One region of the Streptomyces sp. NPDC048612 genome, then DNA from elsewhere that is predicted to be linked to it. Evidence: riboswitches for the same ligand, from Rfam matches in the RefSeq annotation. Region 1 holds a riboswitch; the other holds the start of a gene.
The links. A riboswitch is a leader RNA that binds a small molecule or an ion and turns the genes downstream of it on or off. The one in region 1 is predicted to bind cobalamin.
Positions count from the first base shown of each region.

Region 2: another riboswitch for cobalamin. It lies ahead of metE (5-methyltetrahydropteroyltriglutamate--homocysteine S-methyltransferase); the one in region 1 lies ahead of ACGFN2_RS12180 (HoxN/HupN/NixA family nickel/cobalt transporter).

Region 1 is NZ_JBICVV010000006.1:108,813-114,577, forward strand. It holds gene ACGFN2_RS12160 (nucleoside/nucleotide kinase family protein) at 1-595, shown strand, start outside; gene ACGFN2_RS12165 (hypothetical protein) at 558-968, opposite strand; gene ACGFN2_RS12170 (MarR family winged helix-turn-helix transcriptional regulator) at 1,139-1,852, shown strand; gene ACGFN2_RS12175 (alpha/beta fold hydrolase) at 1,849-2,697, shown strand; cobalamin riboswitch at 2,765-3,011, shown strand; gene ACGFN2_RS12180 (HoxN/HupN/NixA family nickel/cobalt transporter) at 3,031-4,191, shown strand; gene ACGFN2_RS12185 (VOC family protein) at 4,310-4,810, opposite strand; gene ACGFN2_RS12190 (DoxX family protein) at 4,995-5,546, opposite strand.
Region 2 is NZ_JBICVV010000001.1:572,278-578,042, reverse strand. It holds gene ACGFN2_RS02405 (M48 family metallopeptidase) at 1-1,511, shown strand, start outside; cobalamin riboswitch at 1,794-2,016, shown strand; gene metE (5-methyltetrahydropteroyltriglutamate--homocysteine S-methyltransferase) at 2,180-4,498, shown strand; gene ACGFN2_RS02395 (DMT family transporter) at 4,679-5,665, shown strand; gene ACGFN2_RS02390 (DUF5825 family protein) at 5,694-5,765, opposite strand, start outside.

The DNA of each region.
Region 1 (5,765 bases):
GCGCCGGCTGCTCGGTATCACCGGCCCGCCCGGCGCCGGCAAGTCCACCCTCGCCGCCCACCTCGTGGCGGAGCTGGCCGGGCGGGCGGCGCTCGTCCCGATGGACGGCTTCCACCTCGCCGGGGCTGAGTTGAGCCGCCTGGGCCGGACGGACCGCAAGGGCGCACCGGACACCTTCGATCCGGCCGGGTACGCGGCGCTGCTGGCCCGCCTGCGCACGCCGGAGCCGGACGGCGCCGTCTACGCCCCGGCGTTCGACCGCCGTATCGAGGAGCCGGTGGCCGGCAGCATCGCCGTGGCACCGCACCTCCCGCTCGTCGTGACCGAGGGCAACTACCTCCTCCTCGACGCCGGCCCCTGGGCGCGGGTCCGGGCGCTGCTCGACGAGGTCTGGTACGTGGACCTGGACACCCCGGAGCGGCTCCGGCGGCTGATCGACCGCCATGAGCACTTCGGGCGCCCGCGCGCCGACGCCGAACGGTTCGTCCACACCTCCGACGAGGCCAATGCCCGCGTCGTGGCGGCCACTCGCGACCGCGCCGACCTCGTCCTCACCTTCACCCCCGACGAGGCCCCGCCGCCGACGGGCTGCTGACCTCCCGCCGCCCGCCGGCGAGCAGCCCGACCACCGACAGCGCGCCCCACCCCACGGACACCGCCACCGCCGCGAGCTTCCGGTCGCGGCCGGGCAGCGTCGCACCGAGCAGGACCGCGTCCCCGAAGTCCGCCGCGATCCGCACATACGCGGCGGTACGCAGCGCCGGGCCTTCCGGAGCCGTCGCCAGCGCCAGCCCGCTCACCGCGTCCCGCCAGGCCAGCGGACGCAGGGAGAGGCGCGTCGCCCACGCGGTCCGCCCCTCCTCGTCGACCAGCCCCGAGGGCCGCGCCAGCAGATCGGGCACCGCGGCCACCGCCGCCCCGTACACCGCCGTGGCGACCCCGACCGCACGCAACAGACCGACCTTCATCCGCCGTCCACCTTCCTCGCCCACCGACCGTCCGACACTGACCACAGCTGACCACACACGCCTCATCCCTCCCCTCCGCCTCCTCAACTCCATTCCGCGGCAGACCTCTTCCCAAACGACATCAGCGGTGTCATCATGACATCACGAGTGTCATCGAGAAGGGGGCGGAGATGGGCGCCGAGAGGGATACCGAGCGGGACACCGACCGGGGGGCCAAGCGGGATGCCGAGCAGGACGCCGAGAGGGATGCCGGCGCCGGAGAAGCTGCGGCCGCCGAGGATCTGCTGTACGGCGTCATCCGGCGCCTGTGGCCGCTGCACCGCACGGTCGTGCGCGCGGTGGAGCGCGAGCTGGCGGACACCGGCCTGACCGCCGGCGAACACGCACTGCTGGACGCGCTGCACACCGAAGGCCCGCGCACCGTCCCGCAGTTGGCGCGCGGAATGGGGCTCGACCGCCAGCCGGTACAGCGCCGGGTGAACCACGCGGCGGAGCTGGGCCTGGTCGTCACGGCCCCGAACCCCGCCCACCGCCGCTCCTCACTGATCCGGCTCACCGCCGAGGGCACGGCGGCGATACGCGGCATCCAGCAGTTCGAGGCGACGGAGCTGCGGCGACGGCTGGCCGACCTGCCCGCCGCCGACGTCCGCACCGCGCTGCACGTACTCGACCGGCTCGGCGAGGAATTCCGGCACCTGGCGAACGGCTCGCACGTTCCACGGGAGGAAACCGACAGTCAGGGCAGCCAGGACAGTCGTGATAGTCGTATCAATGAAGGCAGTAACGACGGTAACGGCAGTATCGGTAACGACGGCACGCCGGACGGCCGCGGCGGCAGACCCGCCCCGGCCCCTCTCATGCACGAAGGACGGTCAGGGGAATGACGCGGAGAATCACCGCCTGGTCCGAGATCGACAACGGCATCGTGCCGGTCGACGAGGGCGAGCTGTTCTACGAGACGGCCGGCTCGGGCCCCGCGGTGGTGCTGCTGCACGGCGGCATGCTCGACCAGCACATGTGGGACGAGCAGTTCACCTGGCTGGTCAACTCCGGCCTGCGCGCGATCCGTTACGACTTCCGCGGGCACGGCCTGTCCTCGACCGTGACCGGGGACTACGCCAACCACGACGACCTGTGCGCCCTGCTGGACGCGCTCGACGTCCCCAGCGCCGTCCTCGTCGGCCTCTCCCACGGCGCACGGGTCGCGCTCGACACCGCCCTCGCCCATCCCGGCCAGGTGACGGCCCTCGCGCTGGCCTCCCCGGGGATCAGCGGCCGGGCCTTCAGCGACCCCTTCGTGCTGGAGCACATCAAGGAGCAGGTGGCGGCGATCGGCACACCGGACGGCGCGGAGTGGTATGTCGAGCACTTCCTGCGGATGTGGGTGGACGGGCCGCATCGTGAGCCGTCCGCGGTGCACCCGGGGTTCCGCGAACGGATGCGCGCCTCGGCCGCGGCCAATGTGGAGGTCCATGCCGACGGCACGGGTGCCGGGATACCGCTGGAGGTCGGCGCCGCCGACCGCCTCGGCGAGATCCGGGTACCGACGGTCGTGCTCGACGGTGATCTCGACAGCAAGGACATCTCCGCCAACGCCCACGCGATAGCCCTGACCGTCCCGGGCGCCCGAAGAGTCCGCATACCGGGGGCGGCCCATATGGTCAATCTGGAGAACACCCCGCTCTTCGATCACGAACTGCACGCCTTCCTGTCGTCCCTGGACTACTGACCCACGGCGCGCCACTCCCCGTGGGCGGCTGCGAACCCCCACGCCCCTCGTGCCGCCGGGGTGGCCGCTAGAGTGGCCGGGCCGTGGTGCTCGGGAATCCGGTGACGGACCGTGTGGTCCCAGTCCGGAGCGGCCCTCGCCACTGTGATCGGGAAGTTTCCACCCCTTCCGCGGGCGCCTGACGCGTCCGCGGCGCCACTGACCGCAGCCTGCGGCCGGGAAGGCGGGGTGGAGACGGGCACCCTCCCCCAGGCTGCAAAGGGACAGGGTGGCAACCCCAAGCCAGGAGACCGGCCACGGCATCTCACGAAGTGATCCACGAGGTGCTGGAGCGTGACCGTCCGGATGGCCCTGTCCACCAATACTCCCAAGTCCCCTGCCCCCGCCGCGTTCCGCTGGCGCCGGCAGGACACCCTCCGCACCGCGGGCCTGATGGCCGTCATAGCCGGGCTGCACGTCGTCGCCTTCGGCGTGCTCTTCCTGCTCGTGGTCCCGAACCACTACGCCGTCGGCAGCCAGGTCTTCGGCGTCGGGCTCGGCGTCACCGCGTACACCCTCGGCATGCGGCACGCCTTCGACGCCGACCACATCGCCGCGATCGACAACACCACCCGCAAGCTGATGGCCGACGGCAAGCGTCCGGTCTCGGTCGGCTTCTGGTTCGCCCTCGGCCACTCCAGCGTGGTCGTGGCGATGGCGGCCCTGGTGGCCGGCGGCGCCCAGCTCGCCGGCACCCTGCTCAACGACGAGTCCCGTACGCACCAGATTTTGGGCACGGTCGGCACCACGGTCTCGGGCACGTTCCTCTACCTCATCGCCGCCCTCAACCTCGTCGCGCTGGCCGGGATCTGGCGGGTCTTCCGCGGGCTGCGCGACGGCCGCTACGACGAGGCCGAGCTGGAGCAGCGCCTCGACGCGCGCGGCTTCATGAACCGCTTCCTGGGGCGGTTCACCCGCTCCATCTCCCGGCCCGGCCAGATGTTCCCGCTCGGCTTCCTCTTCGGGCTCGGCTTCGACACCGCGACCGAGGTGACCCTGATGGTGATGGCGGGCAGCGGCGCCGCGGCGGGCCTGCCCTGGTACGCGATCCTGTGCCTGCCGCTGCTGTTCGCCGCCGGCATGAGCCTGTTCGACACCCTGGACGGCACCTTCATGAACTTCGCCTACCAGTGGGCGTTCGCCAACCCGGTGCGCAAGGTCTACTACAACCTCACCATCACCGGTCTGTCGATCGCCGTCGCCTTCTTCATCGGCACCATCGAGCTGGTGACCGTGCTGCACGACAAGCTCGGCCTCAACGACGCGCTGACCGGCTGGATTTCGGGCCTCGACCTCGACAACGTCGGATTCATCATCGTCGGCCTGTTCGTGGTGGTGTGGGCCGCGGCACTGGCCTACTGGCGGCTGGCCGGCGTCGAACAGCGCTGGGCCGAGCGGGCGGAGCGGGCCGGTGAGACGACCGAGCCGGCGGAACGGACCGCGCCGGGCGCCTGAGGCGGGCCCAGCCCCTGAGGCGGAGCGGGCCGCGCGCAGCGCCTGAGGCAGAGCCCCACCCCGGCCCCACCGACTCCACCGGCCCCGCCTCCTCGGCGTCCGGCCCGGCCCGGCGTTCTCACGTGGCGGAGCCGGCCGCGGCGCCCGTCTCCCGGTCCGGCCCCCAGCGCTCCAGCGCCGCTTCCAGATCGAGGGGCAGCAGCCGGTCCGGCAGGTCCGGGCCCGGCCAGTCCTCCCGCGGCACCCGCCACATCACCTCGAACTCGTTGCCGTCCGGGTCCTTGGCGTACAGCGACTTGGCGACGAGATGGTCGCTGGAACCCACCAGGGCGCCCCGCTCGGTGAGCCGGGTCCGGGCCTCGACGAGTGCGCGGAGCGTGCCGACCTCCCAGGCCAGGTGATACAGCCCGACCTGCCCGGCCTCCGGCCCCGGCGCGTCCGGCGCCACCGCGAACAGCCCCAGATCGTGGTCGTTGAGCGACCCGGGGGCGCTGAGAAAAGCGGCCCGCCCCGGCACCTCGACGTCCACCGTCAGCCCGAGGGCGTCGGTGTAGAAGGCCACCGACCGTGCTACATCGCGGACGTTGAGCACCGCGTGGTTCAGACGTCGTACGGACATGGAGCCCTTCTCCCGTCTCCCGGCCGCGACACCGCCGTGGCGCCGCCGCCTTCCCTGCCTCTGCTGTACCCCGCACGCCCCGCCCCTGCCCAGGGCCGGCCGGCCCGTTATGCGGCCCGACGGACGTCCTGTCCGTGCCCCCCCGGTGCGCGCGGAGCGAGGCGGCCGCCCCCGGGGCCCGTGGTCACTTCCGGACCAGCAGCACCCCGCCGGCCAGCACCACCCCCACCAGCAGCGCGAGCACTCCGTGCAGCGGCCGGACGGACCGCAGACCGGGCAGCAGGCGGTCGACGGCGTAGCGGCCGGGCCCGGTCAGCGTCAGGGCCGCCGCACCGGCCGTCAGCAGCAGCTCGTACTCCACCCCCTTGGGCGCGAAGAAGCCGCCGCCCCACTTCACGGCCAGCGCGTTGACCATCGTGCCGACGACCGCTGCCCCGGCCAGCGGCGTGAGCAGCCCGGCCACCAGCCCGAGCCCGCCGAGCGTCTCGCTCAGACCGGCGACGACGGCCATCGTCCGGCCCGCCGGATAGCCGCTCATCGTGAAGAACTGCCCGGTCCCGTCCAGCCCCGGCCCGCCGAACCAGCCGAACAGCTTCTGGGCCCCATGAGCCGCCATGGTCAGCCCGAGCGCGAGGCGCAGCAGCAGGAGCCCGGCGTCGTAGCCGTGCGGAGCGGCGTCACGGCGGGCGGGGAGGTCGATACGGGAGGACACGAGAGTGCCGAGGGGAGACGTCATGCAGGAGCCGCTCTTTCGCATATCGGGGCCGGCCACGCGAGGCCGCGAACAACTACTTGAAACTTCAAGTCACTCTCTCGACGATACACAGCACCCCCACCACGAACAACAGCGCACACCTCCCGGGGGCGCCGGCGCGATGGCGACACCTGCACCCCCATCGCGGCAAAGATCGGGCCGCCGACTCCCCTCACCTGCATGCGAGTTACCTGCAGGGGA
Region 2 (5,765 bases), on a different contig from region 1:
CGTTGTGCGCCGGCGCGGCGGTGACCGCCATCGTGGTCTGTGTCCAGGCGCCCAGGTGCCGGCTGCCGGCGGCCCTCGTCGCGGCAGCCGGCGCGCTGCTGCTGGGGCTGGTCGGTGCCTTCGCCCTGGGCGCCACCGAGGGCTGCGCCCCGCAGCTGTCGGTCATGGAGTCCGCATGTGGCTGGCGGCCCGCCACGGCGTGGGCGCAGATGCGCTTTGTGGGGTCGTTCTCGCTGGCCGTGGGCTTCTTTGCGGTGACGATCGTCGCCCCGGCCGGGATCGTGGTCCGGGCAGCGCTCCGTGGACGTGGCAGCGAGCAGGCGGTCAGGCCCCGCTCGCCGGTATCGCACACGGACGTACCCGCATCCCGGCCCACGCGCAACGGCCCGGTCCTGGCCCTGGTGGCGGGCTGCGGGGCATGGGGCGTCCTGGCCGTGGCGCTCGCACGGGCATGGCTCCATGCCCGGCAACCAGCCGACCGGCACTCCTCATCCCGGCTGTGGTTCCAGTGGTTTCAGGACTCCCAGCTCTCGATCGCCTGCGCGCTGGTCCTCGCCGTGGCCACAGCCGCAGCGGTGGCATACGTCATCGTGGGGCGGCGCGGGCACCCCGTGCGCAACCGTGCGCTGATCACCATGAGCGCCGCGGGAGTCACCTCGCTGACCGGGCTCGTGACAGCGTTCGCCCTCACCGGCGCGGACGGCTGCGTACCGCCACTCGGCGTCCTGGCCGAAACCTGCGGCTGGCGGCCCGAGAAGAGCTGGCAGATCCTCCACGTCCTCGTCGTACCGAGCCTCATCGCCCTCGGCATCTGTGCGGTGAGCGCGCTCACCGTGGTGGCCGCCGCCTGGCACTGGAGGCGAGGAGGTGAGCCAGGGACATCCGCGCCCCACCGGCCGCCTGCGACGACGAACCGCATCTGGTGGCGACGCGCCTACCTGGCCCTGACCTGTGCGTTCGCACTCACCCTGTGCTCCGGCTGGTGGCAGCAGACGGCGCGCTCGAACGAGATGCTGTCGGCCGCTTTCCCCCGCTCACACGAGCCGGACCCCGGGCCGCCCTCCGGCGAGAAGGGTTCCCGCATGACGACTCGACAGCGCCTGGTCATCTGGCAGCTGAGCGGAGGCCTGGCCATGCAACGGGACTTCGCGGGAGACGTCAACGCCACGGGCTCCGCGCTGGCAAAGGCCGGTCAGGGAACGGGAGGGCTCGACCCGGCGCTCTTCCGCCCCTTGTGCGACCGCTGGATCGCCCACGGCCGCCGGGCCCTCGCCGTCGCGCCCGTCCCGGAACCGACCGCCCGGAAGCACTGGCGCAGGGCCGCCACACTCGCCGTGCAGGGCGGCTCACAGTGCCGCCAGGCGCTGGAGAAGGATGACGTCGATCTGTTCGGACGCGGCATCCTCGCCCTGCGCACGGCCCGGTACGAACTGGACGAAGTCCGATGGCGCTTCCGGCACTTCGGGGCCCCCGATCCGAACAGCCGGTCCGGCGGCGGGGTGGCGGATTAGGAGCCGTATTTCACCTCGCCGTACGGGCATCGGGCCCTCAGACCTCCCGCCCCGCCACCGGATACGGCACGAACCGGCTCCACCGAGGAGGAGCAGTTCCACTAGGACCTGTCGTCAAACTCCCGCCTGCCCCGCGGCCCGGCGCGCAGGTGCCGGCCGCCCCGTTTCCAGGTGAGGGCCGAACGGGTCGCCCTGGCGAGGGAGTTGCCGGCCTTCACTCCCCGGTGTCTCATGTCACATTCCGGTATGTGGTCAGAGGTGTCCGATACGGGGGCGGCGTTCTACGCTGGCCGGGCAACAGGTTCGCCCCGTCCGCCAGACGGGCCGCGTCGTAAGAGGGAACCCGGTGGGAATCCGGGACTGCCCCGCAGCGGTGAGTGGGAACGAACGCCGTCATACGCACTGGATCACGCGTCCGGGAAGCGACGGCCAGTAGGTGCCCGCCGGAGGTCTCCGGCAGGCGCGCCCGCGAGTCCGAAGACCTGCCCGTTGCCCGTGTGCGCCCCCGCGTGCACGGACATCCCGGTGACCTCGAGGGCAGGTCGGCGTTCTCACCAGGCGGTCCCGTGCGTGGCAGACGCACCGTGCTTCCGCCGGGTGTCCGTCACCCCTTCGCGTACCTCGTTCCGTCCCCGGGACCATGACACGTATTCGCGAAGGAGAATTCCGTGACAGCGAAGCCCGCAGCCGCGGCAGCACGGGCCACCGTGTACGGCTACCCCCGCCAGGGACAGCACCGCGAACTGAAGAAGGCCGTCGAGGGCTACTGGAAGGGCACGGTCGGCGCCGACGCGCTCCAGGAGACCGCCCGCACCCTCCGCCGTTCCCACTGGCAGCAGCTGGCCGGCGCCGGCCTCCACGAAGTGCCCACCGGTGACTTCTCGTACTACGACCATGTGCTGGACACCAGCGTCATGGTCGGTGCGGTCCCGGACCGCCACCGCGCCGCCGTCGCGGCCGACGCCCTCGACGGCTACTTCGCGATGGCGCGCGGCACCCAGGACGTGGCGCCGCTGGAGATGACCAAGTGGTTCGACACCAACTACCACTACCTGGTGCCCGAGCTGGGGCCGGACACCGTCTTCACCGCCGACTCCGGCAAGCAGGTCGCCGAGCTCGGGGAGGCCCTCGCCCTCGGTCTCACCGCCCGGCCGGTGCTCGTCGGACCGGTCACCTACCTCCTGTTGTCGAAGCCCGCCCCCGGCGTGGCCGCCGACTTCGAGCCGCTGACGCTCCTGGACCGGCTGCTGCCGGTCTACGCAGAGGTGCTCGCCGATCTGCGCGCCGCCGGAGCCGGGTGGGTGCAGCTCGACGAGCCCGCCCTCGTCCAGGACCGCAGCCCGGCCGAACTCAACGCCGCCGCGCGCGCCTACCGCGATCTGGGCGCCCTCACCGACCGCCCGCAGCTCCTGGTCGCCTCGTACTTCGACCGGCTCGGCGACGCGCTGCCCGTCCTGGCCAAGGCCCCGGTGGAGGGTCTGGCGCTCGACTTCACCGACGCGGCAGCGGCCAACCTCGACGCGCTGGCGGCGGTCGGCGGGCTGCCCGGCAAGCGCCTGGTGGCGGGCGTGGTCAACGGCCGCAACATCTGGATCAACGACCTGGAGAAGTCGCTGGCCACCCTCGGCACCCTGCTCGGCCTGGCCGAACGGGTCGATGTGGCCGCTTCCTGCTCGCTGCTGCACGTGCCGCTGGACGCCGCCGCCGAGCGCGACATCGACCCGCAGATCGTGCGCTGGCTGGCCTTCGCCAAGCAGAAGACCGCGGAGCTGGTGACCCTGGCCCGGGGCCTGACGCGGGGCACCGGCGCCATCGCCGCCGAACTCGCCGCGAACCGCGCCGACCTGGCCTCCCGGGCCGGCTCCGCCCTCACCCATGACCCGGCCGTCCGTGCGCGGGCCGCCGCCGTCACCGACGCCGACGGCCGCCGTGCGCAGCCGTACGCCGAGCGCGCCACGGCCCAGCGTGCGCACCTCGGCCTGCCGCTGCTGCCGACCACCACCATCGGCTCCTTCCCGCAGACCGCCGAACTGCGCGCCGCCCGCGCCGACCTGCGGGCCGGACGCCTGGACACCGCGGGCTACGAGGAGCGCATCAAGGCCGAGATCCGTGAGGTCCTCGCCTTCCAGGAGGAGGCCGGTCTGGACGTCCTGGTGCACGGTGAGCCCGAGCGCAACGACATGGTCCAGTACTTCGCCGAGCAGCTCACCGGCTACCTCGCCACCCGGCACGGCTGGGTGCAGTCCTACGGCACCCGCTACGTCCGCCCGCCGGTCCTGGCGGGTGACATCTCCCGGCCCGAGCCGATGACGGTGCGCTGGACCTCCTTCGCCCAGTCGCAGACCGGGCGCCCCGTCAAGGGCATGCTCACCGGGCCGGTCACCATGCTCGCCTGGTCCTTCGTCCGCGACGACCAGCCGCTCGGGGACACCGCCCGCCAGGTGGCGCTCGCCCTGCGCGACGAGGTCAACGCCCTGGAGGCGGCGGGCACTTCGGTCATCCAGGTCGACGAGCCCGCGCTGCGCGAGACGCTGCCGCTGCGGGCCACCGGCCACGCCGCGTACCTGGCCTGGGCCACCGAGGCGTTCCGCCTCTCCACCGGCGGGGTGCAGGACCGCACCCAGATCCACACGCACATGTGCTACGCGGAGTTCGGCGACATCGTGCAGGCCATCGACGACCTGGACGCGGACGTCATCAGCCTGGAGGCCGCCCGCTCCCATATGCAGGTCGCCGGGGAGCTGGCCGAGCACGGCTATCCGCGCGAGGCCGGGCCCGGTGTCTACGACATCCACTCCCCTCGTGTCCCGGACGCCGAGGAGGCGGCGGCCCTCCTGCGCAAGGGACTTGCGGCCCTTCCCGCCGAGCGGCTCTGGGTCAATCCGGACTGCGGTCTGAAGACCCGCGGCTGGCCCGAGACCCGCGCCTCGCTGGTGAATCTGGTCACTGCCGCCCGCACCGTGCGCGCGGAGCTGTCCGGCTCCTGACCCGTCACGGCCGGGAGGGGAGCGAGCGCGCCCGCCCTCCCGGCCGTCACGGCTCGTCGCACCGTTTGACCGGCCCCGCTAATCGTTTGTCATGGCAGCACCCGCTCTTACAAGCTGGCAGCTCATGTGCGCACGGACGTGCGCGAAGAGCACCGGGAGGGACGCGGAGTGAGCCGACGGATGGGTAAACCGGCAGAGGGCGATACCGGGTCCGCGAGCACACCGGACGGCCGCGCGCTCGCCGCGGCGTCCGTCACCGTGGTGCTGTGGGCCTCGTCGTTCATCGCGATCCGCAGCTCCGCCGCGCACTTCGGGCCGGGTGCCCTCGCCCTGGGCCGCCTGGTGGTGGCGTCCGTCGTACTGGGCGCGGTCCTGCTGGTGCGGCGCGGTGGTTTTCCGCCCCGGGAGGCCTGGCCCGGCATCATCGCCTCGGGGGTCCTGTGGTTCGGCGCGTACATGGTCGCGTTGAACTGGGGTGAGCAGCTCGTCGACGCCGGAACGGCCTCCCTGGTCGTCAATGTCGGGCCGATCCTGATGGCGCTGCTCGGCGGATGGCTGCTGAAGGAGGGTTTCCCGCCCCGGCTGATGGCGGGCATGACGGTGTCGTTCGCGGGTGCCGTGGTGGTCGGGCTGTCCATGTCAGGCGGCGGGCAGTCGTCGCTGCTCGGCGTGGTGCTGTGTCTGTTCGCGGCGCTGGCGTACGCGGTGGGTGTGGTGTTGCAGAAGCCGACGCTGAAGCACGCCACCCCGATGCAGGTGACGACGTTCGGCGCGCTCGCCGGCGCCGTCGCCTGCCTGCCGTTCGCCGGTCAGCTGGTGTCGCAGGTGAGCCGGGCGCCGCTGCCGGCGACGCTGCAGATGGTGTACCTGGGGGTGTTCCCGACGGCCCTGGCGTTCACCACCTGGGCCTATGCGGTGTCCCGTACGACCGTCGGGAAGATGGGCACCACGACCTACGCGGTGCCGGTGCTCGTGGTCGTCATGTCGTGGCTGTTCCTCGGCGAGGTGCCCGGCTGGCTGACGCTCCTGGGGGGCCTGCTCTGTCTGTCCGGGGTGGCGGTGTCGCGGATGCGGGGGACGGCACGGGCCCAGGCCCCGGCGGGCGGGCCCGGGAGCGGGACGGAGGCACGGCCCGAGGTGTCTGCGTCCGGGAACACCCGGACCTGAGTCCCGTCGCCGTCCGCCCCTCCGGACGTCAGACGGCCATCGCTTCCTGAATCCAGCGGTTCACCCGGTACGGCAGCCACCACAGCAGGGGGCCGGTGCG